DNA from 3 places in the Metabacillus sp. cB07 genome. Region 1 is predicted to be linked to each of the others. Evidence: predicted binding sites of a transcription regulator. Region 1 holds the regulator's gene; each other region holds the start of a gene.

The links. Region 1 encodes LexA, which represses DNA repair genes until DNA is damaged. Its sites were predicted from a motif close to CGAACATATGTTCG; they were not measured.
Region 2: JOJ89_RS13435 (Y-family DNA polymerase) is a predicted target of LexA. The motif match lies at 2,723-2,736, and genes of this name have one in related genera.
Region 3: JOJ89_RS19245 (DNA endonuclease) is a predicted target of LexA. The motif match lies at 2,033-2,046, and genes of this name have one in related genera.

The regions. Positions count from the first base shown of each region.
Region 1 covers NZ_CP069296.1:1,984,966-1,989,239, reverse strand. Annotated here, with positions in the region: gene tkt (transketolase) at 1-220, opposite strand, end outside; gene JOJ89_RS09960 (DUF896 domain-containing protein) at 392-622, opposite strand; gene JOJ89_RS09955 (YneB family resolvase-like protein) at 694-1,341, opposite strand; gene yneA (cell division suppressor protein YneA) at 1,355-1,666, opposite strand; gene lexA (transcriptional repressor LexA) at 1,826-2,446, shown strand; gene JOJ89_RS09940 (magnesium transporter CorA family protein) at 2,542-3,984, shown strand; gene glnA (type I glutamate--ammonia ligase) at 4,042-4,274, opposite strand, start outside.
Region 2 covers NZ_CP069296.1:2,635,084-2,639,357, forward strand. Annotated here, with positions in the region: gene JOJ89_RS13420 (GNAT family N-acetyltransferase) at 36-509, shown strand; gene JOJ89_RS13425 (hypothetical protein) at 662-928, opposite strand; gene JOJ89_RS13430 (YolD-like family protein) at 1,056-1,388, opposite strand; gene JOJ89_RS13435 (Y-family DNA polymerase) at 1,403-2,665, opposite strand; gene JOJ89_RS13440 (YqzH family protein) at 3,533-3,727, shown strand; gene JOJ89_RS13445 (GerAB/ArcD/ProY family transporter) at 3,746-4,274, opposite strand, start outside.
Region 3 covers NZ_CP069296.1:3,754,578-3,758,851, reverse strand. Annotated here, with positions in the region: gene JOJ89_RS19255 (flagellin N-terminal helical domain-containing protein) at 1-296, shown strand, start outside; partial or broken gene JOJ89_RS19250 (flagellin) at 639-755, shown strand; gene JOJ89_RS19245 (DNA endonuclease) at 1,152-2,009, opposite strand; gene flaG (flagellar protein FlaG) at 2,196-2,549, shown strand; gene JOJ89_RS19235 (flagellar hook-associated protein 2) at 2,564-4,274, shown strand, end outside.

The DNA of each region.
Region 1 (4,274 bases):
ACAGCAGCATAGACCCGTGACCTGCAGATAATACAAAACGGTCGCGGTTAAACCATTCAGGATTTTTAGGATTGTGATTCATAAATTGCGTCCAAAGCGAATACGCCATTGGAGCTGCCCCCATAGGCATTCCAGGATGTCCTGATTTTGCTTTTTCAATCGCATCAATCGACAGCGTTCGAATGGTAGCAATTGATAAGTCTTGAATTGAATGTGACATTAATTGATCATCCTTTCAGAAATAACATTCTACTTTTTTATCATAGCTTTACTGCCCTATTCATACAACCATTTCGCATGGAAATGCAAAAATGAGAAGTGTAAGAACCTATTCTAATGTATTATGTGCAAAATGAAAAGGAATACATCAAAAATTGACGTATTCCAGCGATTAATGCAGATCGCGTCTGCGTTCTTCTTTTAATTTTTCAGGTGTTACATCGTTCCCGTTTGGATCCAGGACTGTAACGCCTTTTAATGTATTTTTCATAGAACCCCGGAATGCCTTAAGATATTCCTGTCTGAGTGATTGCTGTTCCTGTTTTTCTTCCGGAGAAAGACCGGACGTTTTTGATTTTCTGGACAAGGTGTTGATTCTTGCCATCTTTTCTTTTGGCAGCATGACTGCAGCTCCTTTACCTAATACAGATTTACTATCATATCGTACTAGATATGGGGGCAAAAAACAACAGATTAGACCTGTTCCTCTTTCATGTGCTCCTGATATCTTCTATGTACTGTCGCTTTAGAAACCTCGTATCCAAAACCTCTTAAGGTAGCCGCAATCTCTGAGAATGTCAGTTTATTCTGTTTAAGCCTGATAATCTCGCTGACAGGCACTTCCTTTTTCTCTCTGCCGCTCCCTTTATCTCTGTTAGTAAGATTCCTCTGAGGTTTATACCCTTTTTCAACCGCTCTCTGCATACCTCTTTTGATTTTCAGATTATGGATTTTCCGCTGATATTCTTCAACAATGCTTACAATTTCCAGAACCATGGAATCGGCTTCAGACAAAAAAAGCTTTCCATTCTGCGTGGCCGTATAGATCGTAATGCCTTCTTTTGCGAAAAAATGAATAAGGGCGATCCGGGCGTTCCCTCTCCCCAGTCTTGTCTCATCCTGAATAACAATGGCCTCAATTTTCTGTTCCTTTATACAGTCAAATATTTCAAAAATACCTTCTCTTTCAACCTCATATCCGCTCGCCTGTTCCTCAATAATCTTTTCCACATTCATGCCATGTGCTGCTGAAAGGGCCAAAAGTTCTTCTTTTTGCCGGGCGAGTGATGTCTCTTGTTCTTCTTTTCTAGTGCTGACTCTGCAGTAGATGATTGCGTTCAGTGTTCTCACTTCCCTATTTTCTTGATGCAAGCTGTGTCCCGTCATGGTAGGTTTGTTTATCAATAGGAAGAACCACAGAATCTCCTGACTTGATCACAGCTGTCGGCAGTCCGTTTTTATCCTGAACCCATTCAACGAAATCGGTTTTGGACATGCGGTGATGCTCTTCATATTGATCTGCAAGGCTCCATATACTGTCACCTTCTGCTATTTCAATGGATACATAATGATCAAGGCTTTCTTTTTCTCCTGTGTATGATAATGCAAAGACAGCTACAATGACAACTGCAAAGAAAGAAATAACGTAAGATAATGAACCTTTCAACTCAATCCCCACCTTAATAGAATGTTTGTTCGTATATTTGATACTTTCAGTATAATGCGAACAAACGTTTCTGTCAACGCCGTTTTTCGAACTTATGTTTGTATATGCAGGAAAAACATGCTATAATCAACATAAATTACAGGACGCGAGGTGGATAAAATGACAAAACTTTCAAAGAGGCAGCAGGATATCCTCACTTTTATTAAGCTTGAAGTACAAAAGAAAGGATATCCGCCATCAGTCCGTGAGATCGGCGAAGCAGTGGGCCTTGCTTCGAGCTCAACTGTGCACGGCCATCTTGCCAGGCTTGAAAGCAAAGGGCTGATCAGACGGGATCCGACAAAGCCGAGAGCGATCGAAATATTAGAAGATGAGACAGCGATGATTCCGCGTTCAAGCGTGATTAACGTTCCTGTAATCGGGAAAGTAACAGCCGGTTCCCCGATCACAGCCATTGAAAACGTCGAGGAATATTTTCCTCTTCCAGATACGTTCGCCGCATCCGATGATCAGATCTTCATGCTCGAGATTATGGGAGACAGTATGATTGAAGCCGGTATTCTTGACGGGGACATGGTTATTGTCAAACAGCAGAACACTGCAAACAACGGGGATATCGTTGTTGCCATGACAGAGGATGATGAGGCAACTGTCAAACGTTTTTTCAAAGAGAAAGATTACGTGCGCCTTCAGCCGGAAAACTCTACACTTGAACCGATTATTCTCAGACATGTTGTCATCCTGGGAAAAGTTGTTGGAGTTTATAGAAACATACACTAAAAACTTTGCTTTTACAGGCAAAGTTTTTTTATTTGCCTGTTTTGCAGCCTTCTCTCAGGGGAACATAATAATGAAAAAAAGATGAGAGGGTGCCTATGACAAAAGAACCGGCCATTCTGCGGGCGAATGCCCAATTTATTTTTCCTTTTTCATGGGACAGCGACTGCATCTCCCAGCTGACTGATGAACTTAAGGCGAACGGATTTGAATTTTTCAGCATTAACAGCAGCGCCCAGCAGACAAAATTTTACGGAGAGAAAACAAGTCTTCCCCATAAACGCCTGAAACATTATTTTATGCCGTACATAGAACAGATTCTCTTTCCGGATCAGCATCAGGATAAGGCTATAAATCGATACTCAAAATCCTTTGACAGAAAATGCACGCTTCGTACAGCTGTAAATGAATATTCTTTCAATGTCCACTCAATCGATCTGTATATATGCCCTTTTTCTGTCGGAATGATCACCATAAGGACAGAGCTGACATCAAACAGCAATACATGGTCACTGAGCGATGCACTCGATTTTATGGATCACTTCAGGGTTCTTGAACCATTTATTACAGAAGAAAAAGGAACTGTTCTTCATTCAGGACAGGGCACTTACGAAAAGATTCAGGATTTTATTTTTGAAGAGCTGTGCCCCTCTGTTGTCCCGTATATAGAAAAAAGTGAAAACAGCCAGTCAACTTACCTTGGAAGCCTTCCCTACTTTATTGACGAGAGAATGTTTGTCAGCAGTTATCTTTTGACAGAAAAGGACGCAGAGATTTCTTCGGATACTCTTTTTCGAATAGGCCACATAAATGGCTATGATCAAAACGGCAGGCCGTATATGTCCGCAAGCAATTCCGCATATATAGACCACTATCTTAAGGATCACATTTACGACAGGTGGTCACCCGGCAGCTTTCACGTTGTGAGTGATCATACATTCACTAAAATTACGAATGATGTGGGTCAGGAGAACGTGACCGCGGAAGAAATGGTTGGACAGCTCTACTACAATCTCATCCTGCATCTTTTCTATAAAATTGTTCTTCTAAAGCTTTCATACAGCTATTCACAGCTCTACATTGATCAGAAACAGGATAAAATGGAAGGTCTGATCCGCTCGATTGCTAATTTCACCGCTAAGTATATCTTTTCAGAAATCAGCAGCAGAACGGAAGGCCAGGAGCTTTCTGTTATGATGAAAGACAGGTTCAAAATTGAGACCCTCTATAAAGAAGTGAAGAATACGATGGACAGTCTTTATCAAAACCAGGAGAAGCTGGCCAGCAAACGCCACAATTCCCTGCTGCTGATCCTTACTACTTATACGGTTATTTCCGGAATCTATGGCATGAACCTTGTCATTGAGGACTGGAAAGGCAGCATAAGCTGGAACAAGCTTGCAAATTACTCTATTTTTGAATACATTTCACTCGTGGTCGCTTTATCCGGGATTGCAGTTGGTTCCATACTTGCCGTAATAGCCATAATGAGGCTGCTGAAGGACTATCTTCAAAAAAGAAAATCAGATGGAATTGACTAAAAAGCTTGATTGTGCAAAAAAACCTCAGCAGACAGCTGAGGTTTTTGAGTGTGATTCTTAGTATTGAGACATGTACTGCTCGCGTTCCCATGGGTGAACTTGAGTGCGGAACATATCCCATTCGATTTCTTTCGCTTCTACAAAATGCTCAAACAAATGCTCGCCAAGTGCGTTGATGATTACTTCGTCTGTTTTCAGAAGATCAAGAGCCTGTGCTAATGTTGCAGGAAGATCTACGATTCCATTCTCAACACGCTCTTCTTTCGTCATGACATAGATGTTGCGGTCAA
Region 2 (4,274 bases), 650 kb from region 1:
GTATAATTAAATAACTTATTTTAGAGGTGATGAAAATGAAGATTGAACTAAAGAAAGCCACTTTATCTGACGCAGAAGAATTATATAATATTCAAGTAAAAGCATTTATGCCTCTACTGGAAAAATATCAAGACTTTGACACAAATCCAGCAAACGAGGACATCAAAAGGGTAATAAGTCGAATCAATCATCAAAATGGAGGATTCTATAAAATCTTGTACGATGATAAGCTAATTGGTGCTATCAGAGTTCTTTGGAAAGATGGAACTACACGTTTCAGCATAAGCCCTATGTTTATCCTTCCTGCATATCAAGGAAAAGGGATTGCACAAAAGACCATTAAGTTGGTAGAAGAGATGTACCCTCACGCAACCACTTGGGAACTGCGTACGATTCTGGAGGAAGAACGAAATTGTTATTTATACGAAAAAATGGGTTATGTAAAAACAGGCGAAACTAAACCTTTGAACGAAAGAACGACTCTTGTTTCATACAATAAAGTATCGTGAAAAGAAAACAGTCAACTTTAAAAACGCTCGGGATCCCGAGCGTTTTGTGCTAATTAATATGCCATTTGTATTGCGAATTACTATGTGGATTAGCTATTTTTTTACTTTTTGCACTCCAAAAGAGAGCCCGTTACAATATAACCGCTCCCTTTTTACCGCACCTCTTCTTCAAGTTCTTTAACCTTTTCCAAAGACACTCCTGTATGAGCTGCAATTTCACTCACAGACATTCCTCGAATTTTCAGCAGGCTCAGTGCTACCTCAATCGCTTTCTCATTTTTACCGGCAATTTTTGCGCCATCCATTTGAGTTTTTTGATCAGATATATATTTTTCTCTAAGCTGATACATTCTTATTATTTCTTCGTCGGCACTTAACCTGCGCAGTTTTTCTTCAGCTTTTGCTGCTAACTGATCCAAGGTAAACACCTCTCCTCTTATTTTGCTGACAGCCTTACTCGCCTTCTTTATTATACAGCGGGATACACCATTACAAAAGGTATGCCAATATATATAACAAAGGCAGGCACCCCTGCCCGCCTTCATCTCACTCCTTCTCCCCTATATCCGTTATTTTTTCGATTGGCAGATCGACGCGCGTGTGGTCTTCGCCGATGATCCGCAGGCATCCGCGGATCGGATCTACGTAGTGTACGCGGCCTTCGAGCACGTGAAAATCGTGATGTTCGTAGTAGGTGAACGCAAGCTCGCGGTTTTCCTCCATGGCGAGGCCAATGATTTCGTTAAAATGCTCGAGCTGCTGTTCGTCTACTGCGGGCTTCGTTTTATAGCCCTGTTCAACTTCAAGTTCTCTTAAGATTTTTACGTGCTCAGGCAGCATCATGGATGTCCACTTGATATTGCCCCGATCCCGAATCATGAGTATCCCTCCTTTTACGCTTTGTGTCCGCCGACAAGCTTGGCGCGGTGCCTTGCTGTGCCTGCGTTTGTATAGGAAACGGCCCGCAGCAGGGCATTGGGTCCGTATTTCCCGCGGATGGAGTCCATGACATAGCCAAGGATCTGTTCTTTTTCGCGGTTTGGCTGGAATAAATCGAGCTGCATTTCGGAATCATCTTCAATGTTGGAGAGGGCAATCGAAATTTTCCGGACAGTTTTATGTGCGTAAAATTGTTCAAATAAGGCGAGGCATGTTTCGTAGAGCTCCATTGTGATGTTGGTCGGCCGTTCCATCGTCCGTGAGCGGTGAAATCCGCCTCCAAGCTCATCATGGCTGTAGCCGATGCCGAGACTGATCGTTCTGCCTGCTTTCCTGTGCGTGCGCGCCCTTCTTGCAACTTCTTCGCACATTTCAAGAATCACGTGTTTTACTTCTTCCGGATCTGGATAATCCCGCATGAGAATCTGGCTCTTCCCGAAGCTGATCTGCCCCTGCAGAATCGGCGCACCAATTTCAGAGAGATCAACGCCCCAGGCATGGTAATAAAGCTGGTTGCCCATAATTCCGAACTTTTTCTCAAGCACTTCAAGCGGATGAGCGGCAAGCTGCCCTACGGTGAAAATCCCCATCCGGTTCAGCGTTTTTTCAACTCTGCTGCCAATGCCCCACATTTCCCGGAGCGGCTGCACTTTCCACAGCTTTTCTTTTACATCGTCGTACGTCCATTCCGCAATGCCCTTTTTCTTCGCCTCAAGATCAAGGCAGATTTTTGAAAGCAGCATATTGGGTCCGATGCCGATTGCACACGGCAGCGAAAATTCACGGTCCATATCATCTCTGATTTTTGCAGCAACCTCCCACGCATCTCCCCAAATCCCCTCCACTCCGTCAACTTGGATGAAGCTTTCGTCGACACTGTACGTGTGGATGGCATCCTTCGGGACATACCGGTGAAACAGGCGCGTCAGTTCAGTCGAAATACGGACAAAAGAAGCCATTTTTGCGTTCACAATCCGAATGCGGGAATCTTTCGGAATTTCGAACAGACGGGATCCGGTCTTGATGCCAAAATCTTTTTTCAGACAGGGCGAAGCTGCCAGGACAATACTCCCCTGCCTTTCTGTGTCACCAACCACCGCCAAATGGCACGTAAGCGGGTCAAGACCTTCCAGAACCGCGGCACAGCTGGCATAAAAGCTCTTCATATCAATGCACAGAATCTTTCGTTTTGGAAATTGGCTGTAATCCTCAATCATCGTTCTTACTCCTCACAACAGAATATATGTTCCCATTCAGTATATGCTAATAGTAAGCGAATATACGTTCGATTTCAATGGTAGTTTTTGCTACGAAAAGCGGAGCCGACTGTTCAGGCCTGGCAGTCAGATAAGAAATCACCAGAAAAGTCCGGTTTTGACTTTTTCGGGGATTTTGTTCTGACAGAAGGACTAGGAGGCGGAGCTGGACAATGCGAAATGCGGAATCGGCCGTTTAGCTCCGATTGGCGGATAAGAAATCACACGGAAAGGCCGAACTTGCCTTTTCGGGGGATTTTGTTCCGACTGAGGAGTTGGCCGGTGCAGCTGGACAACGCGAAATGCGGAATCGCTCGTTTAGCTCCGGGAGTCAGATAAGGAATCGACGGAAAAGGCGCCTTTTGCCTTTACCGGCGATTCCGTTCTGACAGAGGAGTTGAGCGATGGAGCTAGACAACACGAAAAGCGGAGCCGACTGTTCTGACAGAAGGACTAGGAGGCGGAGCTAGACAATACGAAAAGCGGAATCGCCTTGTTTAGCTCCGAAGGACAGAAAAGGATCCGACGGAAAAAGCCGGGCTTGCTTTTTACGGCGGAGCCGTTCTGGCCGAGGAGTTAGGCGATGGAGCTGGACAACACGAAAAGCGGAATCACCTCGGTTAGCTCCGAAGGACAGAAAAGAATTCATCCGTACCGTACCCTCAAAACTTAAAAACCCAATATTGAGGGCACTAAAAAGCCCAAATCCAAAAATTGAAGGAACTAAAAAACCTGAAACTTCCCCCAACCCCTGTAAACGGGACAAAAAATCTCAGCTTGGCATTCTCCGTAAACCCTCATATAATCAGGATACAAACGAGGTGAACTATGAACGAGAAATGGATTTGGAAGATGATTCAGCAATCTTTTGAGCAGTATGAGATGGATGGCCGGCTCAGTGAGGAGGAAGCTGCTGCGCTTGTTGCAAAAGTGAGGGAACAGAGGGAAACGGAAGGATCCGAATGGTTTGAAGCTGTGGAAGATGCCGTGTACGGCTATGTCACAAATCAGGAGCTGAATTAAATGGCGCGCCGGGTCCATTTAATTCAGCGTTTTTGTATGGCGCTTAAAAAGAATTCCGACAATCATCGTGAGGGTTATCAGGAGATAAAGGGCGAACCACCAAATCGTCCAATAGGTTGAGACGAAATCCGAAAAGCTGATAATATTCTCATGGATGCCATTTGAGAGCACAAAAACGAAAACTCCGGCCGGCAATAAAAAAGGGCGGTATGTCGAGTGCCTGGAGATGGACTGAAAGCCTAGCATGGCGCATAGAAAGCAAATGGTGATTTTTACAAAAATCCCAAAGATCCAGGCGATCCCGATCAGCACTTCCACCCGTTCAAGCAAATCGATGATGTCAATATCCCGCATCAGTTCAAAGGTTGAATAGGTTTGTCTCTGAACGAGATCATAGCCTTGAATGCCAATGCTGAACAGAACGATGAGCACAAGAATGATCCCTCCTGTAAACAGGGAAAAAAGATAGGCCGCGGGAATGTTTTTTTTCTTGCTCATATAGCCGGTAAGAGAAAATAGGAGCAGCATTTCAAGAAAGGGAAAGCCG
Region 3 (4,274 bases), 1.8 Mb from region 1:
AAAGCCAGCAAATTACACTCACTATTGCTGATATGACTGGTGGAACTGGTTTAGCGATTGCTACTGGAGACGATGAAGCAGCAACTGCTATTGATATTTCTTCAACAGCTGCAATTGCAACAGCAGCTATCACCACAATTAATGACGCAATTAAAACTGTTTCTGCTGAAAGGTCTAATCTAGGTTCTTATCAGAACCGTTTAGATTATGCTATAAATAATTTAAACACATCTTCTGAAAACCTAACTGCTGCAGAATCACGTGTTCGTGACGTAGATTATGCTTTAGCTGCCTAAGCAGCGACAAGCACAGTCGTCCTGGCTGGTAACGGCCAGAGATCATAATTGGGTGAATTGCTGGAAACCCCTTAGAGCTTTTCTTGCCACAACGCAGTTGGAAACGACAGACGTGACGGTCCGAAAAAAGAAAAGATTGGGCAATCAGCAGCCAAGCTCCTGTGAGGAAACTCTGGAGAAGGTTCAACGACTAGGATAAACCATCTAAGGCGTAAGCTATGGTGATGAAATCCGTAGGTGGATCAATGTGGTTCAGCATTGAGAATCCGAAGTGCCCAACCCCTACTGGAAAGATCAGAGGGTGAAGATATAGTCTGGTCATTTATGAAAGTAAATGTTCGCACGATGGCGAAAGAAATGATGAACCAAACAAAGAATTCTATTCTTTCTCAAGCAGCACAAGCAATGTTGGCTCAATCCAATCAAATGCCTCAAGGAGTTCTACAACTCTTGAGATAATTGATGAAGGGCGTCTTATCCGGTAACGGGTAAGAGCATTACTGGGTGAATTGCTGGAACTTCCTAAAGCTTCATCAACCACAACGCAACTGGAAACGGTCAGCGTGAAGGTGTGAAAATGATGAAGATGACACAATGGATAATCAGCAGCCAAGCTCCTGTGAGGAAACTCTGGAGAAGGTTCAACGACTAGAGAAGACGGTCTAAGGCATAAGCTATGACTATGAATCTCGTAGGGCAGTGCATACTGTTCGAAGTGCCCAGCCCCTGACAGATCAGGGTGAAGATATAGTCTATTCTATGACCGAAAGGCGTAGCGGCAAAGCAAGCCAACCAACAACCACAAGGTGTTCTTCAATTACTTCGTTAATAAATACAAAAACGGCACTTTCTTTTTTAGAGAGAGCCGTTTTTTCTTAATTCTTGAAATTTATATACAATCGACCAATACGTCCTGTTTAAGGCTGCTGCTATATCTTTATCAGTAAACTGATTTCTTTTCATCTCAAGCATGGCGTTAATTTCACTGTCAGAGTAATTTCGATGCCGCTTTGAATTACTAGATAATGTTTCATATCCAGGATATTCTTTTTTTAGTTTAATTGATTCAAGTTTCACTCTATGTTCCCAGTTCGTTTTGTATTGCATGCTCTTACAATCAACTGTGTGTGAATGAACCCGTGACAAAAAACTAGTTACTTCTATTTCTTTTGAGAGCTTTAATATATAGCCGTTTCCGTCTTTTCTTTTATTAAGATACAAATCGAGATCGTGATGTTCTGAAAGGAATTGCTTAAGAAGTATGAGCTCCTCTTTAGTGTAGCATTGAAGGTAGAATGCTATCGTAGGCAATAAGTATATTTTCTTCGTATTATGATTAATCCTTTTCGTAATACAAAGAGAGCCGTCATCTAAATAGAGAATTGCTAAGAAGTAAAAATGAGTGCATTGATCAATCAATTCAAAAGGAATCTTTTTTGTGCCATTGACGCTATAAAAATAGGGATATAATTCAGTGAATAAGGGGGATGATTTCGAACGAAGCGTGTTACTTTTGCGGGTTAAGTACAGCAATCCATTGAAAAATGAACTTTTCCATACCCGATATTCTTCTTGCTGGCTGCCATAATGTTCCCGGTAACTATGATTTTTTCTGCGTGAATTCTTATAAATTTTTGTAATCTCACCATCTGCTATTATGCTCGCTACTAATACACTTTTTTGAATACTAGAAAGTTGCATAAAATGTTTCATTTGCTTAATTAGACCTCCTTATAGGAACGTTTGTTCTGTTTATTAATTCCGCAGATCTTTCTAAAATCCTTCAAATAATAGAAAATAACAAGAATCATATTTTAATTTACGAAAACATTTAAGCCCAATTTAAACTCCCCAAACCTTCAAATCTCCCCAATCTCTCCGATATAACCAGTAGAACATATAACCAAGGAGCGACCCATCATGATGATTGAGAAAATGTCATCCCAGCCTGGTCCGCGCATCTCAGAAAATGACACGAAGCCCGTAACCATAAAAGAAGGAAGTAAAGAAGAATACACACCTGCTTTTCCGAAAGAAGAGATTGAAAAAGCGGTGAACAGCATCAATGAGTTTCTGCAGCCGGCGAATACGTCGATACAGTTTCAGTTGCATGAGAAGCTGAATGAGTATTATGTGACGGTGGTAGACAGTCAGACGAAGGAAATTGTCCGGGAGATTCCGTCCAAGAAGATGCTGGATTTGTACGCAGCACTAACAGAATTTCTGGGATTTGTAGTAGATAAGAAAATCTAGAGAGGTGAAGGTACATGGTCAGAATCGGCGGTTTGGCGAGCGGAATGGACATTGATACTATCGTGGCAGATTTGATGAAGGCGGAGAGAATGCCGCTTGATAAGCTGAAGCAGAACAAGCAGGTGCTTGAGTGGCAGCGCGACGGCTACCGCGAGATGAACAGCCTGCTGTTTTCATTCCGGAATGCTGCGTTTGATATGAAGCTCTCGAGCAACTACCGGGCACGGACGACGAACAGCTCCAATGCTGATAGAGTGACGGCCACTGCAACGAGCGCGGCGAGCCAGGCGTCCTACAGCATCTCGAAAGTAGATCAGCTTGCAACGGCAGCGACAAAGGTGAATGCCGGAGCTATCTCTGCATCCGGCCAAAAGGTCGACCCGTCTAAAGCTCTCCAGGATATAAAAGATTCGTTTGCCAACACGAACTTCAACTGGCAGACAGGAACCGTTAAAAATCAGACAGTCACTGCCGCGGCTGACGGGGCGTCATTTAAACTGACACTTGAAACCGGGCAAGTGCTGAAAAATGTTGATAAAGACGCGATTATCAAAGTGGACGGAAAATCCTTTAAGCTTGTGACTGGTACTCCTCAAGCGGGAGAAGCTGCACTTGATACAGACGGCAACCTGACGTTCGGCGAAACGATCAAAAAAGGAAGCGTCATCAAAGCGGATTACGTGATTGAGAGTACAGACCATTACTTCTCTTTTGACATGCAGACCCATACTTCAACAGGTCTCAAAAAAGAGAATTTCCTGATTCAGGGCACGGAATCATTAAATAACGTTTTTACAAAAATCAATTCATCATCACTTGGCGTGACAGCGTTGTATGACTCGTTTTCAGACAAGATTACGCTGACGAGAAAAGAAACCGGCGATTTTAACAAAGGCGGCAATGAAATCATTACGTCCGCAGGCTTCCTGAATAACGTGCTGAGATTCGGCTCAGGTACAGAAACAGGCGGGCAGAACGCAAAGTTCACCATTAACGGACTTGAAACAGAGCGCACTTCGAACACGTTTGAAATGAGCGGGGTTACCTTTACCCTGAAAAACACGTTCACGGCAGCAGAACCGCCGGTCTCTATTAACGTGACAAACGATACGAATGCCGTTTTTGACAACATAAAGAAATTCGTCACTCTGTACAACGAAACCATCGCGAAAATCCAGACGAAAACGGATGAGACCCGATACCGCGACTATCAGCCGCTATCTGACGAAGAACGCGAAGCTCTATCAGACAAGCAGCAGGAGCAGTGGGATGAAAAGGCGAAAAGCGGAATGCTCAGAAAAGACTCGATTCTGACTGGAGCTCTCAGCCAAATGCGGACAGATTTTTACTCAACGCTGTCTTCAGCATCAGGCACATCTTTTACTCATCTATCTAATATCGGAATCACGACCTCTACTAACTACCGCGAGGGCGGAAAGCTGATCATTGATGAGGCGAAATTGAAAAAAGCGATTGAAGAAAATCCGGACGGCGTAGAGAAGCTGTTCACAAGCAATGGTCCAACGAGGGGTGAAAAAGGGATCATTACCAATCTGTACGACAACTTAAAAACAACGATGGACAAGCTGAATTCGAGAGCAGGCACGTCCAGTTCCACAAGCCAGCAGTTTACGATTGGAAGAAACCTCTCATCCATAGATAGCCAGATCACGCGTTTTGAAGACAGGCTGACGCAAGTAGAGGACCGCTACTGGGCACAGTTTA